DNA from 3 places in the Peribacillus sp. TE19612 genome. Region 1 is predicted to be linked to each of the others. Evidence: riboswitches for the same ligand, from Rfam matches in the RefSeq annotation. Region 1 holds a riboswitch; each other region holds the start of a gene.

Region 1 (7,897 bases):
GAAAATCACGCTCTTACAGATTTATGAATGGAAAAAATCATCTTCTGATCAACACAACGCCCGTGTCAGCAAAGACATCATGCAAAGCCTGTTTCTTCGGTAATAGGCCTGCCAAGAGATAGCCAATCCAAGTGACCTTTGAAATATAGCGGCCAATCAGCTCCCTGAACAATATCGTACCCCATGAAATGGTTTTTTTCTCTTCCTTCAAGGCAACGACTTTCAATCCAAAAATCATCTTGCCTAAGGTTTGGTTCCAGAATTTGGTCATCAAAACAAAGTATAGGAAGAATACGCCCCCCGTTAAAAACCCCTCTGCGGAGAACCAAAGGTCATCTGTCCCTTCATAAAATTTAAAGATGGGATGAATCAAAATCCGGTTCAAGCTTCCGATAACCAATAGATCCGCTAAATAGGCCCAAAACCTCATCCAAAAACCAGCAAAATGCACTTTCTTGACTTCGTCATCATCCACGGCCTTTTTGGCTGGTGTAAATTCCTGCTGAACGGGAACCTCTTGATCTGCCATTAGACTGGATGAAGCGATTTGTTCATTGTTTTCATTTCGTTCCGTCATCCTTCAGCCCCCCTATTCCGCATACAAATACATTAAGCGTGGAGAATTTGAAGAGGAAAGGATTTTTGTCAAGACTGCCGTTTCCACATCATTTCCCAACATTTTTTGCGCACCCATACTGAATAATGAACCGAAACCTGCCTCATCTGTATAACGGATAACTTGAGCATCCTTTTTACCGATATCAGTTTTCATAGCGGCAATTACATCATCCAAATGGCCGAAATCATCGATAAGATGGTTTTCTTTAGCCTGGCGTCCATCATAAATGCGTCCATCGGCAATTTCCCTTACTTCCTTCTCAGTCATACCGCGGCCGTCTGCAATGATTTTTACAAATTGATCATAAGAATTATCGATCATGTCTTGGAGTATTTCACGTTCTTCACCAGTCATTTCCCGGGTTGGACTCATAATATCTTTGTGTGGTCCGCTTTTGATGGTTTGGAACTCAACACCATACTTCTTGGCCAATTTCTCGTAATTATACCCCTGCATGATGACTCCAAGTGAACCGGTCATCGTTTCTGGGCTGGCATAAATCTTATCGGCTGGTGCAGAAATATAATATCCGCCTGAAGCAGCCATAGACCCCATTGATACATAAACAGGTTTTTTCACTTTCTTGATATCAAGGATCTTTTCATGAATCTCTGCACTTTCGACGACACCGCCGCCTGGAGAATTCACCCGAAGGATGATTCCTTTGATATTATCATTTTCCTCTGCCATCTTCAGCTTATCCATGAAGGCACGGTGATTATATGTTGTTGAACTAAGTAATGAGGCTTCTCCTGTATCTTGAATCGTGCCCTCTACATCAAATACGGCAATAACATTAGTGTAATCATCGCCTTCTATGACTTCCTCGTAAAATGCACTTTCGGAAGCAAATAATTCATCAATGATATTTTCCGTATCCGCTGTAAATAGAGTAGTGGCCGCCCCTACAGCAATAGAAACAAAAAATAAAACGGCTGCGATTCCAAGTGCAGCCCAACGCTTTCCATTCATCTGTTTTCCCCCTTAAATATATGTATCCTTCTTACCATACGAACTAATACCAAAAATGTTTCATTCCATGATAAACTAAGACATATAAAATTGTAGCAAAGAATCCTCAAATTGGAAATGCATTGGTCCATTTTGCACAAATTGCATTTATCGTAAACAGGTTAAAGAAAGCCCTTTCATCACCATACATACTAGGGGGGGAAACATGATGAACACTCGAAGGAATATTTATTTTTTCCATGCACCGAATGAAGAGATGCTTAGCAAGGTTGAATACTTATCAGACTTGGCGAAGCAACATTCGTATGAAGTCATCCAGGATTTCTCAAAAGCGAACATCATCGTAAGCATCGGTGATGACGGCACATTCCTGCAGGCAGCCCGTAAAACCGGGTTCAGGGATGACTGTTTATATGCGGGCATTTCCACGACAGGTAACTTGAATATGTATTGCGATTTCCACTTGGAAGACAGTGATAAAATGATTGATGCCATGACAAGGGAGCAAATCGAGGTGCGTAAATATCCAACCATCTCTATCCAATTGGACGATCAGCCCTCCTTTTATGCCCTTAATGAACTCAGTATCCGCTCTTCGATCACCAAAACGTTCATCATGGATATTTTCATTGATCAACTCCATTTTGAAACTTTTCGCGGGGACGGGATCATCATTGCGACTCCGACCGGAAGCACCGCCTATAATAAATCGGTCAATGGGGCCGTTGTCGATCCCCTTCTCCCTTGCTTCCAAGTGAGCGAGCTTGCTTCCGTCAATAATAATACCTATCGGACCCTAGGCTCCTCATTTATCTTAAGCGGTGCTAAGACGTTGACCGTCCACCTTGAACAAAACGGACCAAGCTATCCGATCGTCGGAATGGACAATGAAGCGTTAAGCATCAATCATGTCGAAAAGGTAAAGGTCCGGTTAAGCGGTAAGGTCATCAAGACCGTTAAGCTAAAAGACAATTCCTTTTGGGAAAAGGTTAAAAGGACCTTTCTCTAAACGAAAAAAGGTACCGGATATGATAACCGGTACCTTTATATATGATAAAAATCTTTCGTATTTTGATAAAGGGCTTCATAGACATCCTCAATCGGCAATCCTTTAATCGAAGCAATTTGACGCACACTTTCATGCATCATGCCGGGATGGGTCCATTCCCCATTGAAAACCCCTTCAAACGGCCATGGTCCATCCGTTTCTATCATCATAAGCTTAAGTGGATAGGCCGAAACTAATTCCTGTATTTCCCTCTCATAACAAACATCAGGTGTAATCGAAATGCGGTAGCCCTTTTTGGCCATTCTTTCAACTGTCCGGATATCCCCTTTAAACCAATGAAAGTGTGCCCTTGTGATTTGATGCTTGTCCAAAAGGTCGCAAACAATAGGTGCATCGTCATGGACGGCATGAAGGATAACCGGCTTTTCAATCTCTTTAGCTAAGGTCAGGAACCTCTCCAGTATCACTATATATGCTGAGTTATCAATATTGGGGTTTTCCTGCCTTAAGTAATAGGGCAGCCCAACCTCGCCTATCGCAACCATATTGTGACGATGTTCCCGCATCCAGCTCAATAATTCATTCACTTCTTCATCACTCGGGAGGGGCTGCTCTGGATGAAAACCAAAGGCAGGCATAATTCGTGAATCTTTAAGTGAAAGCTGATAATTGTTAATCGAAGAAGCCAAATTCATGGAAACAGTCAGCAAGGATTCCAACTGAACCTTTTCCATGTCTTTCAGGATCTGCTTCCGCTTAACAATATCATACTTATCCAAATGGATATGGCTGTCGATGATTCTCAAATGGTATCGCCTCCTTACTTAAGTATTGAAAGTTGGCTTGAGTGCTGCATATAATTCTCTCTTCAAATGAATAAATTCATCACTAAGAAGCTGTTCTTCTCTTCTTGGCCTTGAAAATGGAACTTTCACTTCTTTGATGACAGCAGCCGGTTTTGCTGATAACACATAAATTCTATCTGATAGGAAAACCGCTTCATCTATGCTGTGAGTGACAAAAAGCACCGACCTCCGATTTTCTTCCCAAACCGACAACAGCCATTGTTGCATTTGCAATCTTGTCAGTTCATCCAAGGCAGAAAAGGGTTCGTCCAGGCACATCAAGTCCTGTGGACTTAAGATACTCCGAATGAATGCGGCCCTTTGCTTCATGCCTCCAGATAATTCATGCGGATATGCTTTATCGTATTCTTCTAAACCAGCTTTCATCAAAAGGGTTTTTGCCTTTTCTTTATCTCTGGTCCCAGCAAGTTCACTTCCAAGCAAAACATTTTCCAATACCGTTCTCCAAGGTAAAAGGGAAGGCTGCTGAGGCATATAGCTGATATGTCCCTTTAGGCCATTTATCTTTTTACCATCCAATGAAATGATGCCATGATCAGGCTTCAAAATCCCGCCGATCAAGTGGAACAATGTACTTTTACCGCTTCCCGATGGCCCAAGGATCGTGACAAATTCCCCATCATTCACATGGAAATTCATATTCTCCAATATATTCTGCTTACCATCGAAAGCATAGGAGACGTCTTTAATTTCCAGCTTCATCCTTTTCGCCCTCCTTTCTCTTCCAAGAAACCAAGTATTTCTCCAGGAAAGTGATGATTCCAAAAAAGATCAGGCTCATTCCCATAATGATGAAAATGGCTACAAACACCCGATCTGTCCTGAACGCTGAAGAAGCGAGAGTCATATAAACACCAATCCCCGATTTTGCCCCAAGCCATTCCGAAATAACAGCCCCCATTACACTATAGGTAGCCGAAATTTTCAGGCCGGAGAAAATGAACGGGATCGAGTGAGGAAGTTCCAGCTTCCAAAATAACTGGTTTTTCCCCGCTCCCATCATCTTGAAATAATGCTTAAGCTCGTATGGTGTCTGGCGAAAACCGTCCAATGATGCGACCGCAACCGGAAAAAAACATACAAGTGAAATCACGATTAACTTAGGCAGCATGCCAAAGCCAAACCAGATCACCAAAAGCGGCGCCAAAACAATGATAGGTATATTTTGTGATAGTATGAGCAGAGGATAAACCGCGTCCTTCACACCTGGAAATAGGTGTAGGATTGCCGCGATCAATAAGCCGATGCAGCTTCCAATAAAAAATCCCGACAACGCAAGCTCGGTTGTGGATATAAGGTGTCCGTAAAGATTGCGGGACGACTCAATTCCTTCAATGAAAATGGCCGATGGAGCGGGAAGCAGCCATTCTTCAACTTTCAATAAGACTGTCACTGACTCCCATACAATCAGCAACAATAATAAAAGAAAGAAGGGAGCCCCCTTCTTCCAAATTCCCCTTCCGATCATGCCCGATATTTCTCCGTTAACGTATCCATCGTAATCCCGCTTGGCTGATATAATATTTTCACTTGGGAAATGACATTCGGCGATCCTATTTCAATCATTCTTACATTCATTTTTTCTATCACGGCAAAAAGTTCGGAAAGCTCCCCCTCCATTGTCGTTTCAAGCGGGTGAACCTCATACTTGACACCTGATTCTTCAATGATCTTGATTGCTTCATCGACCATAGGGATGACATTTTCCCCTTTAGGAATAATTTGTATACTAATTAATGAATTGGCCATTGTATTTCCTCCTAATTTGGTAAAAATTCATTGGTAAATGCCTTTTCAGGATCGAAATCACCTTCAAGAAGCTTATTTTCAGTCATCCACTCACTGTAATTCTTCCAAATTTCAAGCTTTTGTTCACCCCATCGCGGAGCATCATCCTGATACTTGGCTGCAAGCCACTCCTGGCTTTTCTTCACTAGTTCTGGATCAAGATCCGGTGCAGACTCAATTAACATATCTGCTGCATCATCAGGATTCTTAATCGCAAACTGGTACCCTTTCGAAGCTGCATGAACGAATGCTTTAACAGTCTCGGGATCTTCTTTTATCATCTTTTCATTTGTAGTCAAAACAGGCGTATAGTAATCAAGCTTATCAGAGTATTCGGTTAAGTACACCATATTAAGCTTTTCATTTCGCAACTCAGCCTCTATGCCTGTCCAACCATAATAAATCCAGGCAAAATCTATATCCCTTTTAACCGAAGTGAAAAAATCCATGTCTCCTGTATTGACTATGTCCACTTCATTTACATCCGCATTTTCCTTTTTCATGAGTGAATCAATAATGGCCTTTTCAACCGGAGATCCCCAGCCACCATAAGTCTTCCCTTCAAAATCCTTGGGAGTCGTAATGTCCTTTGCCTCAGGGGAAGCGAACCCCGAGGTATTATGCTGGATGACGGCAGCTACCGAAACAATCGGCACGCCCTGCACGCGGGCCTGCGTTATGCCCTCCTGGTAGCTCACGCCAAATTCAGATTTCCCTGAAGCGACAAGCTTATCAGCTCCCGCTTCACCTGGCATGATAATCTCCACATCAAGACCTTGTTCTTTAAAATAACCTTTTTCCTTGGCTACATACAATCCTGTATGGTTTGTATTCGGTGTCCAATCGAGCACGACCGATACCTTTTTTAATTCTTCATTTTTAGATGCTTCTTCTTTTTCATTAGTTCCGCCTGCTCCGCATCCAGCTAAAAGGAAGAACGAAGTTAACAGTGGTAAGAATTTATTCAAGTCATTATCCTCCTACACATCTTATAAGATTCATATGCCGGAACCATGATGGGGCTCCAGGGCTATTCAAATACTAGATAAAAAAGCAAAAAACGCCCGAAGATGAATTCGGACGTTAACATACAAAACAGAAAATCAGTCATAATATGTTCCCTCCGCTGGCATCACCCAGATCAGGTTCAAAGAGTCAGCATCTAATGGATGCAATCTCAGCCAGCAGTACTGGCCCCCCTACATTTCTCGCACATATGAACTTTTCTCTCTCATTATATCAATTCATAGGGAAAAAGGAATACTAATTTGCTTCTACTCTCTAATTGGAAAGGTATTCCTTGCACTTCAGGATGTCTTGCAAAACATCTTTTGGAACGAAAATCATTGAAAGCAAAATAATTCTGCCTCTTTCCGTTCCAATCATTCTTGGCTGCAACGGTGGCGGACACGTTCCAAATAGTCATTTCTTTGCAAGCATTCATATAATGAGCATTACGTGTAGACATTTTTGTTTACTGGTTTATTAAACCCTTAATTTCATAAGCAAAAGGTGGATATGTCATGATAAAGATTAATCACAAATGGTTAGATGTCAGTCAAATCCAACCAGGTACAGCCTCTGCCAAATCGCTTGAAACTCTTCAATGCTTGGCGGAAGATTCTAACGTTTTTGAATACCGGAACTTTGGGGATTTTAATTTCGAGATACAGCTGAGGAACCGGGTCATAGAGGCAGCTATTGCGTTGGATAAAAGCGGGCCGGAATTTTCCACACTTGAGGAGTCTCAATCCAATCAACGTTATTGGCACCTTTCAAAGGATGGCACATTCACCCTTCAGCCAGGGATTCTCCCTCATGCTGCGCTCGTTGACATTTTCATGAATGGAGGGCTTTATGCCTTCGAATGCGGGACAGCAATAGTCGTCACATTTTTAAAGGCGATTTTGGATTTAATCGGCCCCAGGAATTTCGACTATCTTTTTTCAGACCTATTTTTATATGACTGGCGCCCTCCAAGGAATATGGCTCTCATCGTTCACCAGGGAAGGGACTATTTACCAGGTGATTGCGTTTACTTCAAAAACCCTGATCACGACTTGGCAACCCCTGAATGGCAAGGTGAAAATGCCATATTATTAGGGAATAACCTCTTTTATGGTCACGGGATCGGGATTACCACTGCACAGGGAATCATCAATGAATTAAATAGCAATAGAAAGCCGTACGCCACCATATCAGCATTCCTGACAACGCATATCATTTTCCTGGATAGTTCTTTCTATAGACAATTCCAACTGAATTCCCCCCGTGCCAATCCCGATAACAGTCCTGCCTGCCTTTCCAATTGTATTGTTTCTGAAATAGGTTCGAAGATATACCTTTCATGACCCTGGCATTTCGCCTATGCCATAAAACCGTTTTATTGAGTAACGACATAAAAAAAATGCTTGGGCAGAAATCTCCCCAAGCATTTTTTTCTTTTCACGCACCAATATTCCCTTTGCCTTTGAACCTGCGGGCACTTGCCTGTCCCCATTTCGTTATGGATAGTGTATAAACAGCCAAAGCTGACCATATGAACAAAAAGGCTAAAAGATGTGCTTTGGTGAAACTTTCATGATAGACGAATACCCCGATCAATAAAGATAAGGTCGGAGCAATATACTGAAAAATGCCAAG
Region 2 (7,897 bases), on a different contig from region 1:
ACAGTTTCACTGGCCGGCCATGATATCCTTTCTAAATATATTTTTGCCCACCCGCCAAGCGGAGTCACCAAGGTACAAGCGGAAAATGGCGGAATGTTAATGTACTATGCCGGTGATGCGATTGACGTTGCACTTATATGCATCCTTTGCTATCAATGGTTCAAAGCCACCCGGCCCAAGGGGTCACTAGCCTTGTAGGAAGGCGGTTCCATGATTACTTCGGTAAACTCCTGCGTTTCTGTTTAATCGTCCAACATTTAGCTCATACTAATTTTTGATGAAAAAATTTTGGATGGAGCTGAATGAAAAATGGAATATGAAGCGAATAATTCTACTGAAAATGCTCTTCGTGATTATAAAGCTGGAATCGGTGTCTTTACGCATAAAATGCCAGATCTTGCTGAGAAATTCAATTCGTTTACGGAAGAGTGTTTTAAAGAAGGTCAATTGTCCAAGAAAGAAAAACAGCTTATCGCACTAGGAATAAGCTTATATTCACAAGATGAATACTGTATTATCTATCACACAAAAGGATGTCTTGATCAAGGCTGTTCCGAACAAGAAATTCTTGAAGCAATTGGTGTGACCGCGGCATTTGGCGGAGGAGCAACCATGAGTCAGGCTGTTACCCTCGTCCAGGAATGCATTCAGGAAATAAATCATATGAAACAATGATAAAGAAGGGATAGGAGAATCAGTCCTATCCCTTCTTTATGTTCCTTGTGCGGGGGCATACGAATTCATCATTTGCTGCATATCCTGCTGTGCAAGCTGAGGAACTTGGTAATAATGATGTTTGTTTTGATATATCGAAATCTCATAAGCCATTTCAATGCAGTTCGGAACGGAATCTGCAAATACGCGGCGAACCACCGGATTCGTTATTTCAAGCGCTGCCATCGCCTTCATGGATGCTGCAGACTTAACAGCTCCAAGCATCAAGCCTGAAATGCATTCATCCGTAATTTCCGATACGGATTGCAAAGGTTTCTTTGGCTGAGTTGGTGTCAATCCATATATAAAATCGTTACCTTGATTCATTTTGTAGCTCTGAGTCCGTTTAGAAGGATCCTGGCCCGATTGGAAGCACTCCAGTGAAATATTATATTCATCTTGGATGAACTGATATTGACGATTCAGAATGTCGAGTAATTCCTGATCTTGGACATGCTGACGCAAAAGAGTATACGTGTTTAAAGTACCAATCGCTCCCGACAGCACTTCATGTACATCGAATAGTTCGTGACCACCGTGATTCATTTGTGGGGGAATGGCACCCGTTTGCATGTTCTGGTGTACTTGACCTTGTTGATATTGGTTTTGCATTGTATTTCCCTCCTCGTTTTATCAATGATGCGAACACGTTTAGTATGTTAAACCCCAACTGGATTATTCAATCAAAACTCTTCCAAGATGACCAATAAGCTGCTACATCATGTTTTTTGTATAAAAAAAACGTGGCGTTTTAAACTATAAACACTTTATATGTTTGGGAGGATTTCCAATGACACATCAATGCTTCTATTGTAGTGATGTCACGGAAGAAAAAAAAATCCATGTCGTAACATTTCAAGTTACTGACACGGATAGAAATGAAATGCTCTGTGATGAATGTTATCAAGAATGGCTGCAAGGAATAAAAGGGTAAGCATTAAAAGCCCTCTAACCTTTCCCAAACATCAACGATGCATGCTTGGATGAATTCAGGGTAACTTAAATGCGTTAATGAATTTCAAGGAGGATGGTTATGGGAATTTTAAGCGGAAATCCGAAAGATGAGCCTATGCATTACGGAGAGGTATTTGGAACATGGGCATTTCTAACCAATACAAAAGGGTTGATTGCCTGTCATCAAACCATGCTTAAAATACTGGCGACAAGGACCTGCATAAATTGCTTGTTGAAGTTATCAATCAAGGAAAACAGGAACATGACCAACTTGAATCGTTATTAAAAGAAAATAACGTAGGACTGCCTCCCTCACCTCCTGAAAGGCCTAAAGCTAATTTGGAGGATATTCCCGTCGGGGCACGTCTTCAAGATCCTGAAATCTCCGCTTCAGTATCAATCGATATTAATGCAGGATTAGTTGCTTATAGCCAAATGATGGGTCAATGCATCCGCGAGGATATTGCACAGATGTTTGCGCAATTCCATACCAACAAAGCTGCATTGGGTGCTGACTTCCTTAGATTGAATAAGGAAAAAGGATGGCTTGTCCCTCCTCCTCTTCATATTAATAAAACAAGTATGTAAATAGTAATGAAAGATCCCCTTAATCATGTTTTGTGATCGAATGTCCAACATGATTAAGGGAGTCATTCCATAAGGACGATTATGGAATCATTACCATTGCAGACTTTCGATCAAATGGCACTTTGTACATTGTTGACTATAATCATTTTTCACAAATTCATGGTTACAATTCTCCCGAAAAATGTTCAGCTCCCTTTTCAGCTGCTCCAATTGAGTTTCCAACCGTTTCATTTCAACTTTTATCTGGATTACCCGATTCATCGAATTCTCCCTCTCGTCGGAATCATTGATAGATTTCCCCATCCGTTTTCCTAAATTCATTCGCTTTTTCTTTAAGCCCTTCATCGATTACCGACTCAAAACCCAGACCCTTTTCCTTCGCCAAATCACGGATGTCCTGAGAGATTCTCATACTGCAGAATTTCGGTCCGCACATTGAACAGAAATGGGCTGTTTTGGCCCCTTCTGCCGGAAGAGTTTCATCGTGATATTCAACCGCCCTTTCAGGATCAAGGGAAAGATTGAATTGATCTCTCCAACGGAATTCGAATCTAGCCTTCGAAAGGGCATCATCCCGTTTTCTTGCCTGCGGATGGCCTTTTGCAAGATCAGCTGCGTGTGCTGCAATTTTATAAGTAATGACCCCTACCCGAACATCCTCTTTATTCGGAAGTCCCAAATGCTCTTTCGGTGTCACATAGCAAAGCATGGCCGTTCCAAACCATCCAATCATGGCAGCACCAATCGCAGAAGTGATATGGTCGTATCCAGGAGCTATATCCGTCGTCAATGGTCCCAGGGTATAGAATGGTGCTTCTTGACAGACTTCCAGCTGCTTATCCATATTTTCTTTAATCAAATGCATCGGTACGTGACCGGGTCCCTCCACCATGACTTGAACGTCGTGCTTCCAAGCAATCTTCGTCAATTCCCCAAGTGTTTCCAATTCCGCAAATTGTGCCTCATCGTTTGCATCTGCAATGGATCCCGGACGGAGACCGTCACCTAATGAGAAAGAAACATCATACGTCTTCATGATTTCACAAATCTCTTCAAAGTGTGTATAGAGAAAACTTTCTTGGTGGTGGGCCAAGCACCATTGTGCCATGATGGAGCCTCCCCGGGAAACAATACCCGTAACTCGCTTTGCTGTCATGGGGATGTATCGCAAAAGTACACCAGCGTGTATGGTGAAGTAATCGACACCTTGCTCAGCCTGCTCGATTAATGTATCCCGGAAAACTTCCCAATTTAAATCTTCCGCGACCCCATTCACTTTTTCCAATGCTTGATATATCGGAACCGTCCCAACCGGCACAGGTGAATTCCTGATAATCCATTCCCGCGTCGTGTGAATATTCTTTCCTGTGGAAAGATCCATTATGTTGTCTGCACCCCATCGTGTGGCCCAAGTCATTTTCTCCACTTCAGCTTCGATCGATGAACTGACAGCTGAATTTCCTATATTCGCATTTATCTTCACGTGAAAATTACGTCCGATGATCATGGGCTCACTTTCAGGATGGTTAATATTTGCCGGAATGATTGCCCGCCCGCTAGCTACCTCTTCCCTTACAAACTCAGGGGCTACATTTTCCCTGATCGAAATGAACTCCATTTCTGGAGTAATGATCCCTTTGCGGGCATAATGGAGCTGGGTTACGTTTTTTCCTTTCACCGCACGCAATGGTTTTCTTTTCAATCCCGGAAAAACTTCGGCATTGGATTGTGACTCCACTTTTCTATATCCGTTATCTTCGGGCTTTATTTCACGCCCTTCATACTCTTCAACATCTTCCCGTTCCAGAACCCAGCTGCGTCTAATCGGGGCAAGGCCTTTATGAATATCAATCGGATATTCTGAATCCGTATAGAAGCCGCTTGTATCATATACACGTAAAGGCGGATTCTCCTCTTCACCGAATGCCCCTGTCGTCGGACTTAGCTCAATTTCACGCATAGGTACTTTAATATCGGGTCTAGATCCCTCAACATACACTTTTTTACTCCCGGCAAAACTGGACATAATTGAAACGTTCATGTCATTTACTGAATTACTCTTCATGATTTCATTTCTCCTTTTTAAGTTCATTTAAAAAGGACAAAATCCAATCCATTTCGCACGAAAAAGCCAGGTCTCATATTTAAGACCCGGCTAACGTTAGTATGACTACAGAAATGACCAATTGAAATGTCATCGTTTAGTAGATTCTAACTTCCCCACGCTGGTATGAACCAGATCAGGTCCTGAGGGTTAAGAAGCTTAAGCGCTTCTCTCTCAGCCCAACTTTTATTGGACACCCCTAGTCTGAATAATTTAATTGATTACAGGGTAACTATATCTCACCCTTTTCATTCTGTAAATAATTTGAAAGACCTAATATTTTATTGCAACTCTCCAAAATTTGTTATTTGGAGGAGGACCGCCAATTAATTCCCCAGGCTCTCAAGGATAGGGAAAAGCTCCTCTAAATGCGTGATTTCATAGGTTGGAAGCACTTCATTCCGTTTCTTATCATGGCGATTTATCCAAACCGACTTTATACCTACCCGTGATGCTCCAAGGATATCGGTCATTAAATTATCGCCGACCATCAATACTTCATCCTTATCAAGCTCCATGATTTGCAAAGCATGCTCAAAAATGGAGGCATCCGGTTTACCTCGACCAAATGCACCTGAAATCACGATTTGGTCGAAATAAGGAACCAGTTCAGGCGTTATTTCAAGTTTGGTATTTTGCAGTTCAGGAGATCCGTTCGTTAGCAATAGCAATTTGTACTTCCCTTTTAATTCATCCAGAACACGGAATGTTTCTTCATAGATAAATGGCTTTTTGCGTCTTTCGGCCGGGAAACGTTCTGCCAGTTCAAGCCCAAATTCCGGGTCATCGATCCCTAATGCCTTCAAGCCCCTCGTCCACGCTTCTTTCCGATAAGCCGGTACAATCCCGGCCATCTTCCGGAATTCATCATGATCATCCTGAAAATTCCCCCATAGTCCCTCAAATGGATTGATTCCGATCATTTGAGTGAATGCATATGTATCGTAAGAAGAATAAAGATCACGCGCTTCCTTCCGCACCGCTTCTTCAAACTCGTCGACATTCAGACCATATTTCTCCTTGGCAACTTCACATGTGGCCACAAAAGCCTCTTTTACACTTTTCTGATCCCATAGTAATGTATCATCTAAATCAAAAAAAACTGCCTTCAGCAAAATGTCCACCCCTCTTTCCCAATATTGAATTCGTAAAAATTACACTATTACAATAATAAACCACAACCAATAAAAAAAGAATAACTATTCGGAAAATGCATGCCTCTTTCTTCGCAAAATGGCTTACCTTTTCCGGTGGGGAACCATATATTCATTTCCCTTTTCCGCTTTCAAATACATACAATTTTCCATTACTGGCAATCTTGAACTTTGGACCGGTGAACCCCCGTCGGATCAGCTCTTTCCTCATATATACCATGAGGGCGGCATGACTCACGATCAGAACATTCCTTTCCCCCTTTGCAAAGACTTCATCCAATACATTATTGATCCTTTGCTCTGCAATCTTAATTTCCGCCCTTGTCTGCTTGTTGATCACCGAGCAGCAGCGAATCCAGATGGCCCAAAGGATGAACGGCAGCTTAATCCTTCCTCTCAGAGGGGGAGAAGGTATTTCCCGCAGCTCCTCCATCCGGTGAACTGTGCCTGGAAAGATGTGTTCCGCTGTCTTGACGGCTCTCGACATATCACTGCAATAACATTCCTGCCATTCCTCCACGCCAAATAAAGTCGTTCCATAAATAATATCCGCTGCATCATAGTCCACAAACCATTGCTTCATATCATCCGCCGTCACAGATTTCCCAGTAGGAAATTCATGTGCCACCTTAAAATGCCGTACCAAACCAATTTTCATATATTCTCCTTTTTATCTTTTAAAATATACGTTTCTTTTTCTTGTAAAAAGCCCTTATCAATATATTATCCTATGTAAAACTATAAAAAAAAGTATGTTGAAACCATTAAAACCTTACTGAACTCTCCTTGACACTGTGTATATGTTTAAAAATTCTTAAAGATCCAGCGTTTAATTATGATAGCACCGAAAAAAGAGAACGCATTTCGCATTCTCCATTTATCGTTTAATCTATGAATTGTAGTTCTGTTATCGTACATCTTTTCCTGAATTTATATTTTCCGCTCAAATCACTGAATTGATAATCATTGAGAGATTTCCCCAGTTGTTCCCTCAGCTTATCCACAGTGATGGATTCCTTAACTGTCTCTTTCCAATTTTCATTTCCCATTATCTCTTCGAACGGAATGGTAGTCAGGACTTCATCATATATCTGGATGCTTTGATCGATGCCGAAGCTGCCATAGATACTGCCATTTTCATCGGCAAAGATATGCTCTGATTCCAATTCTTCCACCAATACTTCCAGATATCCCTTTGCCTTAACAGGCTTGATGGCAATCTCCGCTTCTGCCTTTACAGGTCCCAATCTCTTATCGATGATCTCTATCGTCAATTTAACGTGAACGGGCGGATAACCAAACCCTTCACAAAGTTCTGCTGCCGAGTTATATACCATCTGAACATCCTCCTTTTGTCACTATCATTATATAATATAAATCCTCCATTTCATTACCCAAAACCCTTATTCAAGTTCACTTGGCAATGCATCTCTCCTTCATCATCGGAAGGGTCAATCGTCACATTCCCGGAATCCCCTTTAAAAGCATCATAGTAAAAAAAACAGTGTACCCCTGATTTCCTCAGTTCACGGGTATGATGAGCATTTATCCCGCGTCATTTATACGTTTATCGATCATGCACCATACACTTTTATCTATTTACGAACTTAACTAAAAAATCCAATGCAGCTCAGGGGCATTGGATTTTTATAGCTTCACATTATGGCTTTAGCACCACTTTAATACATTCATCTTCATGATCGTTAAAGATTTGATAAGCCTCACTCGCTTTTTCGAGAGGGACTTTATGGGATATGATTTCCGTAGGATCGAACTCTCCAGCCGTGATTTTATCAAAAAGCTTGGGCATGTAGTGAATGACCGGTGCTTGTCCCATTTTCAGGTTAATGTTCCGCTCAAATAAATTGCCTAATGGGAACATATTATATTTCGATCCGTATACGCCAGTCAATTGGATCGTGCCGAATTTACGTACGGCGTTAAGGGCAATCTCGATCGCACTTAACGTTCCGCCCTGAAGTTTCAGCTTTTGCTCAATCGCCTCGAACGTCGATTTCTTGCCATCCATTCCCACACAATCTATGACTACATCGGCCCCGCCAGAAGTGATTTCCTTAATGTAGCTGCCCATATCGTTATACTGATCGAAGTTATACGCCTCTACCTTATTCATCTGTTTAGCCTTATTGAGTCGATAAGGAAGATTATCGATGGCAATGACCCTTTTTGCTCCTTTCATCCAAGCGAACTTCTGAGCCATCAAGCCAATCGGCCCACAGCCCAATACCGCTACCGTATCATCTTTATTGACGCCAGCGTTCTCTACACTCCAATATGCGGTAGGCAGCACATCGGACATGAACAAAAGCGCCTCATCTTCTAGTTCACATGACTCTGGGATGACAAACGGCATGAAGTTTCC
Region 3 (7,897 bases), on a different contig from region 1:
CGACTTCTGCATCTAAACTATGAAAAGCCAATTGCACACCAAATACTTTGTGTACCCAGGCTACATCCACCCGGTCATTAATGATGATCTTAGAAAGCGGAATCTTATTATCATGTAATAGCCTCACTGCTTGATAGAGTTCCGATGCACTCCTATGCTTTTCCCTTAGATAAAAGAAATCGACATGTTCCTGAATGTTTGAAGCGATTTCCACAAACTTTTCAATTGGCTGTTTCCCAGTGGAAATAATATGCAATTCATGTGCATTCATACTAGAACCCCCAACTAGTAAAGTTACAATCTCATAAAATCAAATGGATACTAACGGGAATTGAATCGATAGATAAAAGCCGGCCAACAGCAGGATGATAAAATACAGAATGAAACCATGGTCCTTTTTTGAAAACCCGAATTCATAATAGTATGTTCGATCCCTACTGTCTGTAAATCGCTTTGCCTCCATCGCAACCGCGATTCGGTGTGCACGTCTGATGCTTCCGGATAACAACGGGATGGAGTAGGCTTTCATTTTAAAATATACCGATTTTATTCCTTTTCCCCTTTCGAAACCGCGTACCTTCATCGCGTTCCGTATCGTTTGGAACTCCTCCATCATGATGGGAATCAGCCTTAATGCCGCCATGAAACTATAGGCATATTTCGGTTTAAGCCTAACTTGCTGCATTAACGAATAAAACAAGTTCACTGGTCTCGTCGTTAAGGAAAAAGTTAAACCAAGGACCGCAAAGAACAAAGCTCGAAAGCCTACCAGTAATCCCCTCATGAAACTTTCTTCCGTAATCGATATGAGGCCCCACTCAAACCAAAGCTTTTCACCTTGCCCGAATAATATCATGGCAGAAGAGGTGGATATAAAAATGAAACAAAAGGGAATCGACAAAAGCAGGATGCGTTTTATCGAATGCCCGGAAAAAAACAAAAATAAAAGTAATACGCCAATGGTGATATTCATCATATAATTCAGGTCGTGAATGAATAACGCCACGATGCATAACACAATCAGCACACCAAGTTTAAGGCTTGGATTAATTCCATGGAGCCATGTTTCTGCGTGTGAAACATTCATCTACATGACACTCCTTTTAACTTTGGTCTCAACAAATCCGGCTTGCGCGATGTTTTCATCACTTATTACGTTTCCGTCCTTAACCGTCCAGATCCTGGATGCAAAGTTTTTTGAAATATGATCGTCATGAGTTACCATGATCACTGTTATTCCACGTCTTCGATATTCCTCAAACCATTCCAGTAATGCAAAGGTATTTTTCGAATCTTGACCAAAGGTCGGCTCATCCAGGAGAATGATTTTTTTGTCTATTACGATTGAGGCTGCTACGCTTAAGCGACGCTTTTGCCCCATTGATAATTGAAATGGATGTTTATCCCGATGTGCCTCAAGACGGAAAACTTTAAGCAATGAGCGGACTCTCTCATCTATTTCTTGTTGCGGCCTTTTATCAATACGCAATGAATAAGCAATCTCTTCATATACAGTATTTGCAACGAACTGAAACTCAGGATTTTGAAAGACAAACGTCATATGATCCGTTGGATTTTTCACCATTTTAATGGGGTTCCCCACTAATTCATACGTACCTTTCGTTTTTATGAATTGCATCAATGCATGCAAAAGTGTACTCTTGCCCGCGCCATTTTCTCCCCTGATCACAATCCATTCTCCTGAATGGACCTTCAGCTCTTCAACGTGTATTTTTTCCTCTTTATTCCGAAAACCGCTAAATCCTTGCACATCCAGAAGGGGTAAACCATCTGTAAAATGGTATTCCCTAGTGGGTGCATTACTCTGTATATATTCATCCCAAACACCAGGGAACCAAATTCCATGTTCTCTCATTTCATTTTTATATAGGGAAAGAATGGTGTCTCTTGGACCATCAGCTATGATTTGACCGTCATCGTTTAAAAGCACGATTCGTTCGATGAATTCTAAAACATGGTCAATTTTATGTTCGACGATAATAACCGTTTTGTCTTTTCCGACTTCCTTCAACAAGTCCCAGATTTCTTTCGTTCCTTCTGGATCAAGCATGGCGGTCGGTTCATCTAAAAATATCACTTCTGGTTCAAGGGCCAATACTGAAGCAATTGCCAGACGCTGTTTCATCCCGCCTGATAATGTGTCAATACTTGTATGGTCTAGGTTCAATCCTACTTTACGGAAATGATTTTGAATCTTCTCTTTCATCTCTTCTTTAGGGACGGAAAGATTCTCTAGGACAAAGGCAATTTCCTCATCGGCAAATGGCATGCAAAACTGGCTATCAGGGTCTTGAAAAACATACCCCCATGAAGAAGGGCATTTCAATTTCTCCGCTTTCATCGGGACTTCGATGGAATTCGGAATCAATCCGCTTAACACTTGCAACAGAGTGGACTTACCACATCCAGATGGTCCCAACAATAACACTTTTTCTCCCTGATCAAATGATAGTGATAGGTCCTTGAATATCAAAGATTCATCACCGGGAAATTTCATTCTTAACTTTTCAACAGAAACGATTGGTTCCATGGCCCTCAACCTCTTCTTTTAATCAAGTTCTGCATAATCTTTATTGGAAACCGGACGCACAAGATTAGTTACCCCTGTTGCTTCCAGGACTTTAACTAGATAATAAGCGGTCACACCTGCAAAGAATATGGAACCCACAAACCTCGCTATCATGAATAACGATAGATTCCAAGTAGAAAGCGCACCTATTTCCCCGTATGCAAAATCCATGATAACTGATGCCAGGCAGGAAGCCATCGCAGCTAAAACGGCCACCGGCATATTGAATTTTTTATATTTGAACCCCATGAACACCAGTTCCGCGAACAAACCTTGGACCACCCCATATAACAGTACAGTCAGCCCCCATGGGGAGCCTAGAAAGAATTCCCCGGAAGCTGCAGCTATCTCCGCCAAAAGTGCCACACCCGGTTTCCGTAAAATGAAAAAGGCGACAGGGCCAGCTATAAACCACATTCCATAAATAAGTTGATCCAGATGTAATCCTAAAGGTTTAACGGAATAATAAATCGAACCCCAAAGGATATAAACGATTCCAAATGCTACCGCAATCACGATCGTGACTAATATATCCGTTAATTTCAATCCTTTTTTCATTGTTTCATTCTCCTTTTATACTTCTAATGTTCCCTTATGAACGGGCCATGTCTCTAAACGATAAGCCATTTCCCAAAATGAGTATTCATATTGGCTGCTGAGAATAAAATGCTCTTTCATTCTCGCCTTATCTTCTTCAGTTACTTTTTCAGCAATCTCATCCAGCCTCGCAATTTGTTCTTCCACCAAAGTGCGGAACCACTCTCCTCCGTAAGCCGCTATCCATTCTTGATAAATTGGCTCTTCGGGCATGCACCCTTGCAGCTTTTCACCTATCTCATAATACAGCCAGTAACACGGCAAGATAGCTGCAATAACATCTCCTAAATGTCCCGAATAAGCCGCACGATACATATGGGAAGTATAAGCATAGGCAGTCGGGGCAGGCTTGAAATCTTCCCGTTCTTCTTTTGTGATGCCTAATCTCTCGGAAAAATTCTCATGAAGCTTCAACTCCGCTTCATATGTTCCTTGTGCATGGCCGGCAAGCCTGCTTGTTGTATGTAAATCTGTAGCTTTGACTGCCCCTAAGGCTTGAACTCTAGCAAAATGAGATAAATAATAGGCATCTTGCATGACATAAAAACGGAAACACTCCAATGGCAATGTGCCATCTCCTATTCCTGCTACAAACGGATGATTAAAACTAGCTTCCCAAATGTGATCAACTTCCTTACGGATTTCCTCTGAAAACTTCATGTCCATTACCTCCAAATTGTATTTTTTCATTGAACGTTACAGAAAAAAACACTTATCACCCCTTTTTTTGCAAACAAAAAACCACTTTCTTAAACGTAAAGAAAGTGGTTGTACAAGAAATAATACAGAAATGTATAGTTCCAGACCCCACTTCCCTACGCTGGTATAAACCAGATCAGGTTCTAAGGGTCTTAAAGTCATACTTCAATCTCAGCTTTTGTCGGTAAAAAATCAACTTTTACCTATAAAGCACCCCTAGTGGTACAAATTGTATATTAAATTCATTTGCCTTTATATTAACACGATAAATCCAATTGTCAAACGTATTAGAAAAGTTTTCTTGATTTAGGGTTACTAAACTTTCAATCTTGCATAACCCCCATTTACCCGGCGTTTAACGGCACTTTAATCCATGGGTTTCATTACAGAATTCACTCGTGAATTCTACTTGTTTACTCGTGAATTTAACTGTTTTACTCGTGAGTTTGGCCGGTTTACTCGTGAATTTAGCCATTTTACTCGTGAATTCTTTTATTCTCTAAAAAATGGCCTATATGTCAGAGAACAGTTGCATGACTGTCCGCTGACATATAGGCCATCTACTAAAAAACAATATTATATATTCGACGTTGCTTTTAGTTTTATATTTCCCTCAAGCTGTAGTTTATCATAGCTGCCATACCTCTCTTTCACAACGAGTAACGCCAAGGCAGCCATTATGCTCGGAACGGTGAAGGCCATGAATGCATTTTGCGGCGAATAGTTTGCAGCCAGCAGCAATCCTATTAATGTTGGGGCAACAATGGCTCCAATTCTACCAAAAGCCAAGGCCCAGCCTATCCCGGTAGTCCTTATCTCCCGCGGATAATATTCGGATATATACGTATTGGCTAAATTCATCGTGCCGACTGTACAGGCTCCTCCAAAAGCGATCAGAATATATAATGCTATTGGATTAGAGGTCAATCCTAATATGACAAAACAGACCGTACCTATGGCACAGAGGGATACAAGTACTCTTCTATGGCCTATTTTCCCAACTAAGTACCCGCCAATTATCGATCCGCCAATTTGTCCTATTCCTGATATAAGATTGAAAGATAAACTGGATGTAAGGCCGTATCCCGACTGCTGCATGATTTTGGGTAACCATGTATTGAGTCCGTATACCATTAGTAAACAATTAAAGGCGGCTACCCAAAACGCAAATGTGCTAAGCGTACGCTTATTTTCAAAGAGTTTCTTGACTGGAAAGCCCTTTGCCCTTTCTTGGACTTTGGCAAACTCATAATCGTCCGACTCTTTATAGTCGCCGTCTGGATCAATGCGATTCAGGATTCCAGCAATCTTTGCTCCTTGTTTTCGAATAACATAATACGAAAGCGATTCAGGAAATTGCTTCATGAAGAATGGCAGTGCCAGTAAGGGAAGCGCCCCTATCCAATACAAAACCCTCCAACTCAGTTGTTCCATTACATACATTCCAATTAAAGAAGCAAGTATGCTTCCGATGGAATAACCGCAGTACATAGCGGTTACAATGAGCACCTTATTCTTTTTGGGTGAGTATTCCGCCATTAAGGAGATGACATTTGGCATTAATCCTCCCATTCCCAAGGCTGCTATAAATCGCATAACCGAGAAAAAGGCAGGATTCGGGGCAAAACTTGAAAGCAATGTAAAAACGCTGAATATACCTATACAAATGGCCAGCACTTTTTTTCTCCCTATTTTATCCGCCAAAGGTGCAAAAATGAGTGCTCCTACCATCATTCCGAACAATGAATAACTTGCTATTCCGCCAGCTTCGACTGGCGTCAAGTTCCATTCCTCCATCATCAATGGCAAACCTACTCCGTACATGGCTATATCAAATCCATCGAAGGTAATGGCGAACAAACACCACAAGAAGACCATTAAATGAAAACGGCCAAATTTACTATTACCTACCACTTCCGAAGCATTGACCTCACGCAATATATTACCTCCTTTTTGCCATATTTCATGCTATAACATGTAATGTCAGTTTCCCCAGTTCACCGTAATCTGCCATTATTTCATCGTTTGCCTGTATGGAAACGGCATCTGTTATTCCGCCTACCAAAACAATCATTCCAGCCTGAATGGAAAGTCCTTCACGGCTAATCATTTTTACCAGTTCCACAATCGAATGAATCGGGTGATCGAGTACAGCCTCTCCAAGTCCCCTCTTTTGTATTTCACCATTTTGATATAGCGTAACTTCTACTTGGGACCAGTCCGTGTGATACGGAGAATAAGCTTGATTGCTTAGCAGGAGTTTGGCGGAGGATGCGTTATCCGCCACTACATCGGTAAGTGTAAAAGAAAAATTTTTATAGCGACTGTCAATAACTTCAAGAGCGAGAAATACACATTCCACAGCCGGCCAGACATCTTTCTCGGTTATATTTGCACCTTTCAGTTCGTCCTTGAATAAAAAAGCAAATTCAGGTTCCACTCGCGGATGGATGAGTTCCCCAACTTTTAATACTGGTTTAGTTAGTTCCATGGCAGATGTCAACCTGCCATATATCGCTTCCTCCACCCCAACTTGCTGTTGTTTGGCTTTGCTCGTCAAGCCCATCTTCCACCCGATGAATCTGTTATCATCAGTGAGCGTCTCATTTATGCTCAACTTCTGAATTTCATATGCTTGATTTACAGTAAGATCAGGATTGGATAATGTAAGCTTATCCATCTCACGACCGTTTTTCTGAGATTCGACTACCCGTTTTGCCAGTTGATCTAGTTTCATCTTAAAGTCCCTTCTTTCTGAAACGCCATTTGCTCAGCTACTTCAATTATGGTATCTTCCTGACCACCAACCACTTTTTGTCGACCAAGCTCCATCAAAATATCCCGGGCGTCAACTCCATACTTTTTCGCCGCTTTATTTGCATGCAATAAAAAGCTGGAGTACACGCCACTATAACCCATGATTAAACTCGAGTCTGTTATTTCCTGTGGATTGAGCATGATTGCATTTCCAACTTCCTCAGAAAGATCAAGCATTTTATATAAGTTAATTCCGGTACGGATACCCATCCTATCCAGAACGGCAACAAGCACTTCCGTCTGGGTATTACCAGCACCTGCACCGAGACAACGGATGCTGCCATCGATTCTATTCGCCCCTTCTTCAATTGCAACAAGTGAATTTGCCACAGCGAGTGATAAGTTATTGTGAGCATGAAAACCAATATCGATATTCAGCTTTGATCTTAATAACCGGACCCGCGTCCTCACGTCTTTGGGCAAAAAAGAACCTGCGGAATCAACAACATACACAGCATCCGCTCCATAGGATTCCATTAAAGTGGCTTGCTCAAGTAGTTTTTCCGGTGATGCCATGTGAGACATCATTAAAAACCCAATTGCTTCCATACCGAGATGTTTTGCAGCTTCCAGATGTTGCTTTGAGACGTCCGCTTCCGTTACGTGGGTTGCAATCCGCGCCATTTTCGCCCCCACTTGAGCGGCTTCTCTTAATTGGTCGATCGTCCCTATACCAGGGATTAAAAGTACTGAAATAACGGATTCGCCTGCAGCTTCAACAGCGGCTTCCACCAATTCAATATCATTCACTTTTGAAAAACCATATTGTAGCGATGATCCGCCCAAGCCATCTCCGTGCGACACTTCAATATAAGGGACACCTGCAGCACTAAGTTTCCCAGTCATGTTCTTTACTTGATCAATGGTGAATTGATGTGCCACTACATGGCTGCCATCCCGCAATGCAACTTCAGTAACCAATATATCTTTATGCAATTCAACCCCACCTTTACAGTTCCGATTATCTTTTTCAAACATATTGTTTGAATTGGCTTTTAACGATTTCTTCCCCAACTTTTACAGCTGAAGCGGTCATTATATCCAAATTACCAGCATATACGGGAAGAAAATCCCCTAACCCTTCCACTTCCAGAAGGACTGTTATTTGTTTCCCATCAAATATCGGCTCTGTCTTCAGGCGGTATCCTGGAACATATTCAGAAACCTTTTTCGCCATCTTTTTTATGGACGTTG

The links. A riboswitch is a leader RNA that binds a small molecule or an ion and turns the genes downstream of it on or off. The one in region 1 is predicted to bind thiamine pyrophosphate.
Region 2: it holds a riboswitch for thiamine pyrophosphate, as region 1 does, so the genes downstream of both, thiC (phosphomethylpyrimidine synthase ThiC) here and ACZ9AO_RS20485 (ABC transporter substrate-binding protein) in region 1, are expected to answer to the same signal.
Region 3: it holds a riboswitch for thiamine pyrophosphate, as region 1 does, so the genes downstream of both, tenA (thiaminase II) here and ACZ9AO_RS20485 (ABC transporter substrate-binding protein) in region 1, are expected to answer to the same signal.

Annotation. Positions count from the first base shown of each region.
Region 1 covers NZ_JBWCCL010000012.1:163,452-171,348, reverse strand. The annotation lists gene ACZ9AO_RS20520 (RDD family protein) at 38-577, opposite strand; gene sppA (signal peptide peptidase SppA) at 590-1,591, opposite strand; gene ACZ9AO_RS20510 (NAD kinase) at 1,800-2,600, shown strand; gene ACZ9AO_RS20505 (TatD family hydrolase) at 2,636-3,406, opposite strand; gene ACZ9AO_RS20500 (ABC transporter ATP-binding protein) at 3,425-4,168, opposite strand; gene ACZ9AO_RS20495 (ABC transporter permease) at 4,152-4,934, opposite strand; gene ACZ9AO_RS20490 (thiamine-binding protein) at 4,931-5,215, opposite strand; gene ACZ9AO_RS20485 (ABC transporter substrate-binding protein) at 5,227-6,222, opposite strand; TPP riboswitch at 6,356-6,465, opposite strand; gene ACZ9AO_RS20480 (protein-glutamine gamma-glutamyltransferase) at 6,778-7,605, shown strand; gene rarD (EamA family transporter RarD) at 7,700-7,897, opposite strand, start outside.
Region 2 covers NZ_JBWCCL010000003.1:31,928-39,824, reverse strand. The annotation lists gene ACZ9AO_RS06125 (cytochrome c oxidase assembly protein) at 1-198, shown strand, start outside; gene ACZ9AO_RS06120 (carboxymuconolactone decarboxylase family protein) at 310-675, shown strand; gene ACZ9AO_RS06115 (spore coat protein) at 712-1,326, opposite strand; gene ACZ9AO_RS06110 (hypothetical protein) at 1,505-1,648, shown strand; partial or broken gene ACZ9AO_RS06105 (DUF3231 family protein) at 1,748-2,256, shown strand; gene ACZ9AO_RS06100 (hypothetical protein) at 2,347-2,517, opposite strand; gene thiC (phosphomethylpyrimidine synthase ThiC) at 2,540-4,321, opposite strand; TPP riboswitch at 4,457-4,571, opposite strand; gene ACZ9AO_RS06090 (HAD family hydrolase) at 4,687-5,475, opposite strand; gene ACZ9AO_RS06085 (histidine phosphatase family protein) at 5,627-6,172, opposite strand; gene ACZ9AO_RS06080 (hypothetical protein) at 6,399-6,851, opposite strand; gene ACZ9AO_RS06075 (zinc-dependent alcohol dehydrogenase) at 7,175-7,897, opposite strand, start outside.
Region 3 covers NZ_JBWCCL010000001.1:366,152-374,048, reverse strand. The annotation lists gene tenI (thiazole tautomerase TenI) at 1-271, opposite strand, end outside; gene ACZ9AO_RS01770 (energy-coupling factor transporter transmembrane component T family protein) at 311-1,087, opposite strand; gene ACZ9AO_RS01765 (ABC transporter ATP-binding protein) at 1,088-2,551, opposite strand; gene ACZ9AO_RS01760 (ECF transporter S component) at 2,570-3,148, opposite strand; gene tenA (thiaminase II) at 3,164-3,847, opposite strand; TPP riboswitch at 3,983-4,114, opposite strand; gene ACZ9AO_RS01750 (MFS transporter) at 4,463-5,824, opposite strand; gene ACZ9AO_RS01745 (2-keto-4-pentenoate hydratase) at 5,850-6,623, opposite strand; gene dmpG (4-hydroxy-2-oxovalerate aldolase) at 6,620-7,639, opposite strand; gene ACZ9AO_RS01735 (acetaldehyde dehydrogenase (acetylating)) at 7,674-7,897, opposite strand, start outside.